2 regions of the Frigoribacterium sp. PvP121 genome follow, and region 1 is predicted to be linked to the other one. Evidence: predicted binding sites of a transcription regulator. Region 1 holds the regulator's gene; the other holds the start of a gene.

What was found. Region 1 encodes HrcA, which represses chaperone genes, less so after heat shock. Its sites were predicted from a motif close to TTNGCACTCGNNNNNNNCGAGTGCNAA; they were not measured.
Region 2: the regulator HrcA is predicted to act here: its motif matches at 2,854-2,880, upstream of groES (co-chaperone GroES).

What each region holds. Positions count from the first base shown of each region.
Region 1 covers NZ_JAFIBR010000001.1:2,123,004-2,130,236, forward strand. The annotation lists gene lepA (translation elongation factor 4) at 1-1,332, shown strand, start outside; gene JOE43_RS09885 (DUF1990 family protein) at 1,337-2,128, shown strand; gene hemW (radical SAM family heme chaperone HemW) at 2,131-3,357, shown strand; gene JOE43_RS09895 (DUF4870 domain-containing protein) at 3,425-3,973, opposite strand; gene hrcA (heat-inducible transcriptional repressor HrcA) at 4,222-5,244, shown strand; gene dnaJ (molecular chaperone DnaJ) at 5,384-6,496, shown strand; gene JOE43_RS09910 (16S rRNA (uracil(1498)-N(3))-methyltransferase) at 6,499-7,233, shown strand, end outside.
Region 2 covers NZ_JAFIBR010000001.1:272,312-279,544, forward strand. The annotation lists gene JOE43_RS01230 (ABC transporter substrate-binding protein) at 1-1,140, opposite strand, end outside; gene rarD (EamA family transporter RarD) at 1,318-2,304, opposite strand; gene groES (co-chaperone GroES) at 2,472-2,768, opposite strand; gene JOE43_RS01245 (class I SAM-dependent methyltransferase) at 2,913-4,100, shown strand; gene JOE43_RS01250 (DUF4190 domain-containing protein) at 4,213-5,217, opposite strand; gene JOE43_RS01255 (DUF4190 domain-containing protein) at 5,412-5,816, opposite strand; gene tsaD (tRNA (adenosine(37)-N6)-threonylcarbamoyltransferase complex transferase subunit TsaD) at 5,894-6,931, opposite strand; gene rimI (ribosomal protein S18-alanine N-acetyltransferase) at 7,000-7,233, opposite strand, start outside.

The DNA of each region.
Region 1 (7,233 bases):
CGCGTCAGCGGCAAGACCGGCATGGGCGTCGAGGAGCTCCTCGACCGCGTCGTCGACCGCATCCCGTCGCCGGTCGGCGTCGCCGACGCCCCGCCGCGCGCGATGATCTTCGACTCGGTCTACGACAGCTACCGCGGCGTCGTCACCTACATCCGGATGATCGACGGCACGCTGCACCCTCGCGAGAAGGTCCAGATGATGTCGACGAAGTCGACGCACGAGATCCTCGAGATCGGCGTCTCGTCGCCGGAGCCGGTGCCCAGCGCGGGGCTCAGCGTCGGCGAGGTCGGGTACCTCATCACCGGCGTCAAGGACGTCCGGCAGTCGAAGGTCGGTGACACCGTCACGACCCACGCGAAGCCGGCCACCGAGGCGCTGCCGGGCTACACCGAGCCGCTCCCGATGGTGTTCTCGGGCCTCTACCCGATCGACGGCAGCGACTACCCCGACCTCCGCGAGGCGCTCGACAAGCTGAAGCTCTCCGACGCGGCGCTGGTCTACGAGCCCGAGACGTCGGTGGCCCTCGGCTTCGGATTCCGCTGCGGGTTCCTCGGCCTCCTGCACCTCGAGATCATCACCGAGCGGCTCGAGCGCGAGTTCGGCCTCGACCTGATCACGACGGCGCCGAGCGTGGTCTACGAGGTCACCGCGGAGGACGGCAAGACCGTCACCGTGACCAACCCGAGCGAGTTCCCCGGCGGCAAGATCGCCAGCGTCCGCGAGCCGATGGTGAAGGCCGCCATCCTCGCCCCGAAGGACTACGTCGGCGTGATCATGGAGCTCTGCCAGCAGCGCCGCGGGTCGCTGCTCGGCATGGAGTACCTCGGCGAGGACCGCGTCGAGATCCGCTACGCGATGCCGCTCGGCGAGATCGTCTTCGACTTCTTCGACAGCCTCAAGTCGAAGACGGCCGGCTACGCGAGCCTCGACTACGAGCCCACCGGCGAGCAGGAGGCCGACCTGGTCAAGGTCGACATCCTGCTCCAGGGTGAGCAGGTCGACGCCTTCAGCGCCATCGTCCACCGCGACAAGGCGTACGCCTACGGCGTGCTGATGACCGGGCGCCTCCGCGAGCTCATCCCGCGCCAGCAGTTCGAGGTGCCCATCCAGGCCGCGATCGGCGCGCGCATCATCGCGCGCGAGAGCATCCGAGCGATGCGGAAAGACGTGCTCGCCAAGTGCTACGGCGGCGACATCACCCGCAAGCGCAAGCTGCTCGAGAAGCAGAAGGAGGGCAAGAAGCGCATGAAGACCATCGGTCGCGTGGAGGTCCCCCAGGAGGCGTTCATCGCCGCCCTCTCCGGCGACACGGAGAAGAAGGACAAGAAGTAGCCCCATGCGCCGAGCCACCCACACCGAGACCCGGACCACCTACGGCGAGGTCGGGGCCACCCAGGCCGCCGACCTGATGCAGTACCCGCCGGTCGGCTTCACCCCGGTCGAGTACCGCACCCGGGTGGGCCACGGCGACGCGCGCTTCGAGGCGGCCTGCATCGCCGCCCTGACCTGGAAGATCCAGGAGCGCAGCGGCATCACGGTGCGCGTCGACGACGTCCCGCCCGCCGACGACACCGGCTACGTGCCGGTGACGTTCGACGAGTCGGGCGAGCCGGTCGACCCGGCGCACTGGAGCGAGGAGCGCCCCGACGAGTCGCGCTACGCGCCCGACGGAACGCCCTTCCTCACCGCCGGCACGACCGCGACGCTCGTCATCTCGGCCTGGGGACGCCAGGTGGAGGCGCCGGTCCGGGTCGTCTACGTCGTCGACGAGCCGAAGCGCAAGGGCTTCGCCTACGGCACGCTCGAGGGCCACCCCGAGAGCGGGGAAGAGAGCTGGATCGTCGACCAGACCGACGACGGCTCGGTCTGGCTGACCATCCGCGCCTTCTCGCGCCCCAGCACGTGGCGCTGGCGTCTCGTGTCGCCGTTCATGAAGCGCACGCAGACGCTCTACACGAAGCGCTACCTCCAGGCCCTCAGCCAGAACGACGAGACCGGCGACCAGGGCGAGTCCGTGCCGAGCGTCCACGACGTCGACCTCACGGCCGCCGCTGAGGCCGCGGCGGACGACGAGGAGTCGCGCCGGCACGGTCCCGACGAGGTCCGCGACGTGCGTCCGGGCCACTGACGGTGCCCGGAGCCCTCCCCGTCGCCGACCCGGCCCCCGCCGACGGAGCCCTGCCCGCCTCCGTGGTCGAGGGCGTCGCCGACCGCGACCTCGGCGTCTACCTCCACGTCCCGTTCTGCCGCGTCCGCTGCGGCTACTGCGACTTCAACACCTACACGGGCGACGAGCTGCGCGGGGCCCGTCGTGACGACTACGCCTCGCAGGCGGTGGCCGAGGTCGCCCAGGCCGGCCGTGTGCTCGAGCGGGCGGGCCTGCCTCCGCGCCGCGCCTCCACCGTGTTCTTCGGCGGCGGCACCCCGACGATGCTGCCGCACACCGACCTCGCGACGATGCTCCACGCCGTGGTCGACACCTGGGGGCTGGAGGCGGGGGCCGAGGTCACGACGGAGGCCAACCCGGACAGCGTCGACGCGGAGTACCTGCGCGCCCTCGCCGCCGCCGGCTTCACCCGGGTCAGCTTCGGCATGCAGTCGGCCGTGCCGAGCGTGCTGGCGACGCTCGAGCGCACCCACGACCCCGAGCGCATTCCGCTCGTCGTGGCCTGGGCCCGGGAGGCCGGCCTCGACGTCAGCCTCGACCTCATCTACGGCACGCCGGGCGAGACCCTCGACGACTGGACGAGGTCGCTCGACGTCGCCCTCGCGCAGGAGCCCGACCACCTCTCGGCCTACGCCCTGATCGTCGAGGACGGCACGAAGCTCGCCCGGCAGATCCGCCGCGGCGAGGTCGCCCAGCCCGACGACGACACGGCCGCCGACATGTACGAGCTCGCCGACGCTCGCCTCGCCGAGGCCGGCTACGACTGGTACGAGGTGAGCAACTGGTCGAGGGGCGTCGAGCACCGGTCGCGCCACAACCTGTCGTACTGGACGGGCCAGGACTGGTGGGGCGTCGGGCCCGGCGCGCACAGCCACGTCGGCGGGGTCCGCTGGTGGAACGTCAAGCACCCCGCCGCCTACGCGCAGCGCATGACCGCGGGGGAGTCGCCCGGCGCCGGGCGGGAGACCCTCGACGACGAGACGCGCCGGGTCGAACGCGTGCTGCTCGCCGTGCGCACGCGGGACGGCCTGCCGACGAGCGACCTCGACGCGACGGGCCGGGCGGCGATCGCCGGGCTCATCGCTGACGGCTGGATCGACGGCCGCGCCGCCCTCGCCGGCCGCGTCGAGCTGACGCGCACCGGGCGCCTGATGGCCGACGCCGTCGTCAGCCGGCTGCTCCCGGCGTGACGCGAGGCGCGCCTCCCCGGGGGGAGACGCGCCTCGGCGGGTGCGGCGACGTGGTCGCGTCGGCGGACTACGCCTTGATGAACTCGAACGTCAGCGGGTACTTGTAGTACTCGCCCTTGTTCGCGGCGAGGGCCGCGAGGATGCTGAAGACGATCACGACGATGCCGACGGCAGCCGAGATGAGGTAGCCGACGAGCACGATCCAGAGCAGGGCGCCGACGACGCTCGCGATCGTCATCGTGATCTGGAAGTTGAGGGCCTGACGCGTGTGCTCGCGGATGAACGGGCCGCGGTCCTTCAGCACGAGGTAGCCGACGAGCGCCGGGATGAACCCGAAGAGGATCCCGCCGACGTGGATCAGCGTCGACCAGAGCTTCTCGTCCTCCGGGCGGAGGGGCTGGCCGGCCTGCTGGTAGCCGGCGCCGCCGCCCGGGGCCTGCTGGCCCCACGGCTGCTGCTGGCCGTAGGGCTGCGGGCCGCCCTGCGGCGCCTGCTGGCCGGGCGCCTGCTGGCCGTACGGCGGCGGGCCGGGCTGGCCGGTCGGGCCGGCCGGGCCGCCCTGGCCGGGCTGCTTGGCGTAGGGGTCGTGCGGCTCTGCGGGCGGGGTGTCGGTCATCTGCTCACCTGGTTCGTCGTGGTCGGAGGTGACGGCCTCCCGCCCCGGTGGGGCCGGTGCCCGAGGGCGTCGACCGGACCGCGCGGTCCGGTGTCCGTCACGCCGAGCATAGGACAGGGAGGCGCGGCGCGAGTAGGTGCCGCCAGGCCGGTGGCGTAGCATTGGCAGTCTGGTACGGCGAGTGCCAGCCGGTCCGTGTCGACGCCCCCGGGGCGCAGCGGGCCCGTGGTGCGATGAGGAGGTGTGCGGTGGTCTCGGAACGAGGGCTCGAGGTGCTGCGCGTCATCGTGCACGACTACGTCGCCTCCCGCGAGCCCGTGGGCTCGAAGTCCATCGTCGAGCGGCACCAGTTCGGCGTCTCCGCCGCGACCATCCGCAACGACATGGCCCTCCTCGAGGAGGAGGAGCTCATCGCGGCCCCGCACACCTCGAGCGGCCGCGTCCCGACCGACAAGGGGTACCGCCTCTTCGTCGACCAGCTCGCCGACCTCCGCCCGCTCAGCGCCGCGCAGCGCCAGGCGATCGAGACCTTCCTCGGCGACTCCACCGACCTCGACGAGGTCCTCGGCCGCACCGTCCGCCTGCTCAGCCAGCTGACGAACCAAGTCGCGCTCGTCCAGTACCCCTCCTTCTCGCGGGCCCGCGTCCGCCACGTCGAGCTCGTCAGCCTCGCCGAGCGCCGGGTCATGACGGTGCTCATCACCGACACGGGCCAGGTCGAGCAGCGGGTCGTCGAGCTCCCCGCGCCGGTCGACGAGTCCTTCCTCGGCGAGCTCCGCTCCTCGCTCAACGCGCTCGTCGGCGGGGCTGCCCTGAGCGCCGCCGCGACGGCGCTGGCCGACCTGCCGGCGCAGCACCAGCCCGAGCGCGCGGCCACCGTCGGGCTCCTCGTGGCGAGCCTCGTCGAGCAGCTCGCCACCGGCCGCCAGGACCGCCTGGTCATGGCGGGCGCGGCGAACCTCGTCCGCATCGGCGACGACTTCAGCGGCAACCTCTACCCCGTCCTCGAGGCCATCGAGGAGCAGGTGGCGCTGCTCCGACTCTTCGGCGAGATGCAGCTCGACGCCGTCGACGTCGCCGCCAGCATCGGCCGCGAGAACGAGTCGTTCGGGCTCTCGCAGGCGTCCGTCCTCGCGAGCGGCTACTCGTCGTCCGGCAGCGAGATCGCCCGCCTGGGCGTGCTCGGCCCGATGCGCATGGACTACTCCACCAACATGGCGGCGGTCCGGGCGGTCGCCCGCTACCTCTCGTCCCTGCTCTCCGAGCGCTGACGAGGGCCGGCGCCGGCCTGCGGCCCCCGACCACCGACTCCACCCCCAGACACGACACACGACCAGCAGACATCCCACCCAGACATCCGCCCCGCGGCCCCGCGGAGCGCAGACGCACACCAGAGGCAGACGAGAACCAGTGGCAGATCATTACGACGTGCTCGGAGTCGACCGCTCGGCGACCCCGGAGGAGATCAAGAAGGCGTACCGCCGGCTCGCCCGCGAGCTGCACCCGGACGTCAACCCCAGCCCGGAGGCGTCCGAGCGGTTCAAGGACGTCACTCACGCGTACGACGTCCTCAGCGACCCCCAGCAGCGGGAGCGCTACGACCTCGGCCCGCAGGCCGGCTTCGGCGGGGGCGGCGGGGCCGCGGGCTTCGGCGACATCTTCGACGCCTTCTTCGGCGGCGGGGGAGGCGGCGGTCAGCGCCAGGGGCCGAGGTCGCGTCGCGAGCGCGGCCAGGACGCCCTGCTCCGCCTCGAGGTCGACCTGGAAGAGATCGTCTTCGGCACGCAGCGCGACATCGAGGTCGACACCGCAGTTCTCTGCGAGACCTGCTCGGGCTCCTGCTGCGCGCCCGGCACCTCGCCCCAGACCTGCGACATCTGCCACGGCTCGGGCCAGATCCAGCGCCAGGTGCGCTCGCTGCTCGGCAACGTCATGACGTCCAGCCCCTGCGGCACCTGCCGCGGCTACGGCACGGTCATCCCCAACCCGTGCCCGACCTGCCAGGGCCAGGGCCGCGTCCGCGCGCGGCGCACCATCCCCATCGACATCCCCGCGGGCGTCGACACCGGCCTCCGCCTGCAGCTGCCCGGTCAGGGCGAGGTCGGGCAGGCCGGCGGCCCGAACGGCGACCTGTACCTCGAGGTCAAGGTCCGCCACCACGAGACGTACAGCCGCAACGGCGACGACCTCCTGGCGACGCTCGAGGTGCAGATGTCCGACGCGATCCTCGGCACCGAGACGACACTCGACGGCCTCGACGGCGCGGTGGAGATCGAGCTCAAGCCGGGCACGCAGAGCGGCGACGTGCTGACCGTCCGCGACCGCGGGGTCACGAAGCTCCGCGGCACGGGCCGCGGCGACCTCAAGATCGGCGTCCAGGTGGTGACGCCGACGAAGCTCAGCCACAAGGAGCGCGAGCTGATCGAGAAGTTCGCCGCCGGCCGTCGCGAGCAGGCGCCGGAGCTCTCGCAGTTCCAGCAGGGCCTCTTCGGCAAGCTGCGCGACCGGTTCCTGAACTTCTGATCGTGGCGCACTTCTACCTGGTCGACGACCTGACGGAGGCGGCGGCCGGGTCGACCGTCACGGTCACCGGCGCCGAGGCGCGGCACGCCGTCACGGTCAGCCGGGTGCGGGTCGGCGAGCAGCTCACGCTCGGCGACGGCCGCGGCACGGTGGTGCGGGGCGAGGTGACGGAGGCGACCGGCGACCGGCTGTCGCTGGTGGCGGCCACCGTCACCGCGCATCCTCGGCCGGGGGTGCGGATCGCGCTGGCCCAGGCCCTCGCGAAGGGCGACCGCGACGAGCTGGCCGTCCAGGCCGCGACGGAGCTCGGCGTCGACGAGGTCGTCCCCTGGTCGGCGTCGCGGTCGGTGTCGCGCTGGGAGGGCGCCAAGGTCGCGAAGGGCACGAGCCGCTGGCGCGCCATCACCCGCGAGGCGACGAAGCAGGCGATCCGGCCCTGGGCGCCCGAGGTGCTCGACCTCGCGACGACGAAGCAGCTCGCGGCCCGCACGGCGCTCGGCCCCGTGCTCGTGCTGGAGCCGACGGCCGACCTCGCGCTCTCCGCGGTCGACCTCCCGCCCGAGGGAGGCGCGGGCTCGGTCGTCACGGTGGTGGTCGGCCCCGAGGGCGGCGTCTCGCCCGCCGAGCTCGCCCTCTTCATCGACGCGGGCGCCACGCTCGCGAGGCTCGGCGACAGCGTGCTGCGGACCTCGACGGCGGGCCCGGCGGCCCTGGCCGTCCTCAGCGTGCGGCTCGGT
Region 2 (7,233 bases), 1.9 Mb from region 1:
GGTCGCGCCGGAGACCCCGGCCATGTTGGCCTGGATCGTGCCGGCGTCGGTGCCGCCGCCCTTCACCGCGGCGAGCGCGGCGAGGATGGTGGCGTCGTAGGACTCCTGTGCGTACGAGTAGTCGGCGAGGGGGCTGCCGGCCGTGCGCTGGTAGAAGTCGCTGAAGCGGGCCTGCAGGTCGGTCGACGGGAACGCGCCGGGGATGGTGCCCTTGGCGCCCTCGAGGGTGCCCGGGTCGAAGTCCTCGCTGTAGTCGGCCGTGTTGCCGTCCGACATGTAGACCTTGCTCATGTCCCAGCCCTGCGAGACGAGCTCGGGCACGATCGACGCGGTCTCGTCGAAGGCGAGGATGACGATGGCGTCGGGGTCGGCGCCGATCGCCGCGGTCACCTCGGACGAGAACGTGGTCTGGCCGGGCGGGAACTCCTGGCCCTCGCCCTCGGCGCCGTAGACCACGGTGCCGCCGGAGGACTCGATCGAGGCCTGGGTCGAGTTGCGGAGGCCGGTGCCGTAGGTGTCGTTGAAGACGATGAACGCGACGTTGGCGTTGCCGTCGTCGACGATCTGCTGGCCGAGCGCCGAGCCCTGGACGGAGTCCGGCGGCGCGGTGCGGAAGTAGTACGACGAGTAGCCGCTGAGGTCGGTCGCCGTGTTGGCGGGCGAGATCTGCACGATGCAGGCCGCGGTGATCTGGTCGATGACGTTCAGCGTGACGCTGGAGGACTCCGCGCCGATGGCGACGGGCACCTTGGCGTCGATCAGCTGCGTCGCTGCGGCGCTCGAGACGGTGAGGTCGTTGCTGTCGCCCGAGTCGGTGCTGGGGTCGATCGTGACGTCCTGGCCGAGCACGCCGCCGGCGGCGTTGATGTCCTCGACGGCGAGGCCGACGCCGGACTCGGCGGGCGGGTTGAGGTACGCGAGGGTACCCGTGCTCGGCAGGATGGTGCCGATGCGGAGAGCGTCCTGGCTGGGGCTGCTGGGCGCCTCGCAGGCGGCAGCGGGGTCGGTCTTCGCCGACGCCGACGCGCTCGACGAGGAGGTGTCGTCGCTGGGCGTCGAGGTGGACGAACAAGCGGCGAGGAGGACGGAGGCGGCTCCTGCGAGCGCCAGAGCCTTCAGCCCTTTGGTGGATCGGATCATCCGTGGTCCCTTTCTGGAAGCGCGTGCAGCCGGACCGCCACTAGGCAGACGGTCCTCGCGATTGAGAAGAAACTAGGGCTCGATTGTTTCCGGCGCGTGTTCTGGTCGTCACTCAGGGGTTTCGTTAGCAATTCGTGACATGCCCTCAGGAGGCGCGGTGCGGGCCCCCGACGGGGGTCACGCCACAGCGGGCCTCGGTCGCGCCCGGCGGCTCGCCGACACCATGTCGACGGTCAGCACCACGAGGGCGACCCAGACGATCGCGAAGCCGACCCAGCGGCTGGTCGGCATCTGCTCGTGCAGCAGGACGACGCCGACGACGAACTGCAGCACCGGTGCGAGGTACTGGGTGAGCCCGATCGTCGCGAGGGGCAGCCGTCGGGCAGCGGCCGCGAAGAGCAGCAGCGGCACCGCGGTGACGACGCCCGAGCTGATCACCGTCAGCGTGTGCAGCACGCTCACCGAGCCGAACACGACGCCGCCGTCGACGCCGGTCGCGGCGATCACGACGAGGGCGACGGCCGCGACGGGCGCGACCGCGAGGGTCTCGAGGGTGAGGCCGCTGACGGCGTCGACCCGTCCGCCCATCTGCTTCTTGACGAGCCCGTAGGCGCCGAACGAGAAGGCCATGATCAGCGACGCCCACGGCACGCCGCCGGTGCCGAGGGCGATCACGACGACCGCGACGGCGCTGAGGCCGATGGCGGCCCACTGGGCGGGCCGGAGGCGCTCCCGCAGCACGACGACGGCGAGCAGCACGGTGACGATCGGGTTGATGAAGTAGCCGAGGGCCGCCTCGACCACGTGCCCGGCGAGCGTCGCGACGATGAAGGTCGTCCAGTTGACGACGATGAGCACGCCCGCGAGGGCCATCGGCGCGACGACGCGCCCCTGGCGCAGCAGCGCGAGGAAGGCCGGGAAGCCCCGTGTGACGGCGAGCAGCACCAGGCAGAACGCCAACGAGAAGAGGATGCGCCACGAGACGATCTCGAACGGACCGGACGGCGACATGAGCAGGAAGAAGATCGGCAGCACGCCCCACAGGCCGTAGGCGCTGACCGCGTAGGCGAGGCCGGAGCCGGCTCGCTCGACGGGGCTCGAGGCCCGGACCGGCCCGCCGGGCTCGACGGAGGCGGAGGAGGCGCGGGCACGGTCGTCGGTCACGTCACGACTCTAGGGCGAGCCCCCGTCGCCGACCGGCCCGGTGCTGCCGTCGACCGTGCCGCTCCTGCCGATCTCGCGCACGGCCCGGTCGTCGAGGCGCGCCCCGGGCACGACGAAGGCCCCCGCCGTGTGGCGGGGGCCTCCGGGTGGAGCAGGGTGTCGACCGACTAGCGGACGATGACGGCGAGCACGTCGCGGGCCGAGAGGACGAGGTAGTCCTGGCCGTCGTACTTGACCTCGGTTCCGCCGTACTTGCTGTAGATGACCTTGTCGCCGACGGCGACGTCGAGCGGGACGCGGTTGCCGTTGTCGTCGATGCGACCCGGCCCGACCGCCACGACCTCGCCCTCCTGGGGCTTCTCCTTGGCGGTGTCGGGGATCACGAGGCCGGAAGCCGTGGTCTGCTCGGCTTCGACCTGCTGGATGACGATGCGATCTTCGAGCGGCTTGATGGAGACCGACACGGTTGACCTCTGCTTTCTCGGAACTTCGTAGAACGTGGGGTGGCACTCACCACGTGCGAGTGCCAGGAACAACTGTAGGGGCCCGCTGGCACTCGGTCAACACGAGTGCCAGCGGCACGGCGCCGATGCGCGAGACTGGAGCCCATGGACACCACCGAGCTGCTCGAGATCCTCTCGCCCGAGGGGCTCCGGCTGCTCGACTCGCTGCCGGCGCGGCGGAGCGACGACGACGTCGTCGGCACGGTCGCGGCGCTCCGCAAGCAGGGCCACTCCCCCGCGCTCGTCGCCGCGGTGCTGAGCCAGGCGCGGCTCCGGGGGCGCGCCGTCGCCAAGTTCGGCGACTTCGCCAGCCGCATGCTCTTCACGGAGGCGGGCCTCGAACAGGCCACGCGCCTCCCCGTGGCCGCCCGGCACGCCGGCCGGTTCCGCGCCGCCGGGGCCCGGCGGGTCGCCGACCTGGGCTGCGGCATCGGGGGCGACGCGATGGCCCTGGCGGCCCTCGAGCTCGACGTGCTCGCGGTCGAGCGCGACGAGGTCACCGCCGCCGTCGCCGCCTACAACCTCGCCCCCTGGTCGGGCGCCCGCGTCGAGCACGCCGACGCCGCCGACGTCGACCTCGCGGGCGTCGACGCCGTCTTCCTCGACCCGGCCCGGCGCACGGCCGGGCACAGCGGCACGAAGCGCCTCGCCGACCCGGCCGACTGGTCGCCCTCGCTCGACGTCGCCTTCGGGCACGCCGAGCACCGCCCGACCGGAGTCAAGCTCGGCCCCGGCATCGACCGCGAGCTGCTGCCCGCCGACGCGGAGTGCCAGTGGATCTCCGTCGACCGCGAGGTCGTCGAGCTCGGCGTCTGGTTCGGGGCGCTCGCGCGGCCCGGCGTGGGGCGGTCCGCCCTCGTGGTCACCGCCTCCGGCACCGCCGAGCTCACCGCCCCCGCCGACTCCGACGACGTGGAGGTGGGCGATCTCGGCGAGTGGCTCTACGAGCCCGACGGCGCCGTCATCCGGGCCCGCCTGATCGGCGACCTCGCCCGGAGCCTCGGCGCCCGGACGGTGAGCCGCGACATCGCCTACCTCACCTCTGACACGCCGGTCGAGACGCCCTTCGCCCAGGTGTTCCGCGTGGTCGAGGCCCTGCCCCTCGACGAGAAGACCCTCAAGCGCGAGCTGCGCGCCCGGGGCGTCGGCCGCCTCGAGATCAAGAAGCGCGGGGTCGACGTCGACCCCGCCGCGTTCCGCAAGCGCCTCTCGCTGCAGGGCACGGGCTCGGCGACGCTGGTGCTGACGCGGGTCGCCGGGCGGCACACGGCCCTGCTCTGCGAGCGCGTCTGACCCGCACGACGACGGTCCCCGCACGACGACGGCCGCCGCACCGAGGTGCGACGGCCGAGGTCGTCAGGAGGCGCGGGCCGGGCGGTGAGCACCGCCTCCGGCCCGCCTCGGGTCAGTACCCGTAGTAGCTGCTGTCGGCGACGCTGCTGAAGAAGGTGGCCCAGCCGATCCAGACCACGATCGCGAGGCCGATGCCCGCGTAGCCGACGATCAGGCCGGTCAGCCAGAACCCGCGCGAGCGGGGCTCGCGCTTCTGGGCGATGTGGCCGAGCACGACGCCCGCGATCGAGAAGATGATCCCGGCGCCGAAGGTGACGACGAGGATCGTGATGAAGGCGCCGAAGATCGACCCGATCATCGCGAGCAGGCTGAGCACGCTCGACGGCTTGGTGGGGCCGGCCGAGGCGTAGGGGGCGTAGGGCGAGCCGTAGGGATGCTGCTGCGGGGCGCCGTAGGGCTGGCCGTACTGCTGCTGCGGCTGGCCGTACTGCTGCTGCGGCTGGCCGTAGGGGCCGGGCTGCTGCGGCTGACCGTACGGGCCCTGCTGCGGCGGCTGCTGCCCGTACTGCCCCTGCTGCGGCTGCTGCCCGTACTGCTGCGAGCCCGGCTGGCCGGGCGCCGCCGGGCCGGACGGCGCGGCGTAGCCGGGCCGCGGCGGCTGGGGAGCACCGTACGGCGCGGACGCGGGGGCCCCGTAGGGAGCCGACTGCGGGGCACCCTGCGCCGGCGCGCCGTAGGGCGCCGACTGCGGAGCACCCTGCGCCTGCGCCGGGGCACCGTAAGGCGCGGACTGCGGGGCACCCTGCGCCGGGGCACCGTCCGGCGCCGGCTGCGGGGCGCCGTACGGCGCCGACGGCGCACCGCCCTGCGCTGAGCCCGGCTGGGGCGCCGCGAACGGCGACCGCTGCGGGGCCGGCGTCTGCCCCGGGGCGACGAACGGGTCGTGGGCGGGGCGCGCGGCGGGCTGCGAGGCGGCGCCGGGGAAGGAGGTGGGGGGCAGCGGCGGCGACTGCTGGTCGCCCGCGGGTGCGGGCGGAGGCGTCGGTGCCGAGGCGGGCGTCGGCCCGGACTGCGGTGCGCGCCCGGACTGCTCGGGGGTGGTGTCGTCGGTGGCCATCAGGAGCCTTTCGCGTGCGGGCGGCGGAGCATCGGTGGAGTCGCGGTGCGGTGTCGCAGATCAGGTGCGGTGCCGTGCGGTGTCGCCGCGGACCAGGTGGACCGGACGGACGACGGGGCCCACGCCGTCGGCGTGGACCCCGTCATCGTATCGACGCCTCCGATGAGGCAGCCATGAAGCCCGTGGGCGTCGTCTCAGTACGTCGAGTAGTCGAGCTGGCCCGAGGTGGCGAGCGCTCCGAAGAGGACGGCCAGGCCGACGGCCAGCAGGATGTAGCCGACGAGCACGACGTAGCCGAGGATGGTGCCCCAGAGCGCCATGCCGCGCCCCTCCTCGCCCGTCTTCTTGATCTGGCTGAGCGAGATGTGCCCGACGATGATGGCGGGGATGCTCGTGATCGCCGTGAAGAACCCGGCGATGCCGAGGATGAGGGCGATCAGCGCGAGGGTGTTGCGGGGCGCCGGGCCGTAGCCCTGCCCGGTCGGGGCCCGGTAGCCCTGGCCGACGGGGGCTCCGTAGGCCGGCGGCTGCTGGCCCGAGGGCGTGCCGTAGCTGTCCTTCTGCGGCTGGCCCTGGGGGGCCGGGTACTGGTCGGTCATGTCCCGTGGTCTCCTCGTCGTGCGCCGGCTCGTGCCGGTGGTCTGGTCCGGACGATGCTACCGGCAGCGCCCCCGGCTCAGACCGCCTGCACCACGGTGACCGGCAGCGTCGAGTCGGCGCCGAAGTCGAGCGGCGAGGGCGCGTGGCCGCGGGCCACCAGCTGGGCCCCCAGGGCGGCGATCATCGCCCCGTTGTCGGTGCAGAGCGAGAGCGGGGGCACGCGCAGCTCGACGCCCGCCGCCGCGCAGCGCTCGGCCGCCAGCGCGCGGACCCGGGCGTTGGCCACGACCCCGCCGCCGAGCAGCAGCCGCGGCACGCCCCGGTCGGCGCAGGCGGCGAGCGCCTTCGTGAGGAGCACGTCGGCGACGGCCTCGCGGAAGCTCGCGGCCACGTCGGCGACGGGCACCTCGAGCCCCTCGTCGCGACGACGCTCGACCCAGCGGGCGACCGCGGTCTTCAGCCCCGAGAACGAGAAGTCGTACCGGTGCCGCACGAGGTCCTTCGGCAGCGTCAGCCCGCGCGGGAACCGGATCGCGGCGGGGTCGCCCTCGGCCGCCACCCGGTCGATCTGCGGCCCGCCGGGGTAGGGCAGGCCGAGCAGGCGGGCGACCTTGTCGAACGCCTCGCCCGCGGCGTCGTCGATGGTCTCGCCGAGCAGCTCGACGTCGTCGACGAGGTCGCGCACGTGCAGCAGCGAGGTGTGGCCCCCTGAGACGAGCAGCGCGATCGTCGGCAGCTCGAGGTCGCTGCCGTCCTCGCGCAGCACGTCGGCGCCGACGTGCCCCACGAGGTGGTTGACCGCGTAGAGGGGCGTGCCGGTGGCGAGCGCGAGGGCCTTCGCCGCGCCGACGCCGACCATCAGGGCCCCGGCGAGCCCGGGGCCGCTCGTGACCGCGATCGCGTCGAGCTCGGCGAGCGTGACGTCGGCCTCGGCGAGCGCGGCGCGCAGCGCCGGCTCCATCGCCTCGAGGTGGGCGCGGGCCGCGACCTCGGGCACGACGCCGCCGTACCGGGCGTGCTCGTCCATCGACGACGAGATGACGTTGGCGAGCAGGGTCGTGCCGCGCACGATGCCCACGCCGGTCTCGTCGCAGCTGGTCTCGATGCCGAGCACGAGCGGCCCGGCGTCGACGGACGCGGGCGCGGACGCGGCGGACGGTGCCGGGGAGGCGGTGGTGGCGGTCACGGGGTCGGCTCGCTCTCGGTCGCGGCCGGCCGGGTCTCGGTCGGCGGAACGGTCAGGCGCATCACGACGGCGTCGACGCCGTCGGGCATGTAGTAGCGGGGGCGGACGGCGATGGCCTCGAAGCCGGCGGTCTCGTAGAGGTGCTGCGCTCCCGGGTTGTCGGCCCGCACCTCCAGGAACACCTCGCGGGCGCCGCGCCGCCGGGCCTCGGCGACGAGCTGGGTCAGCAG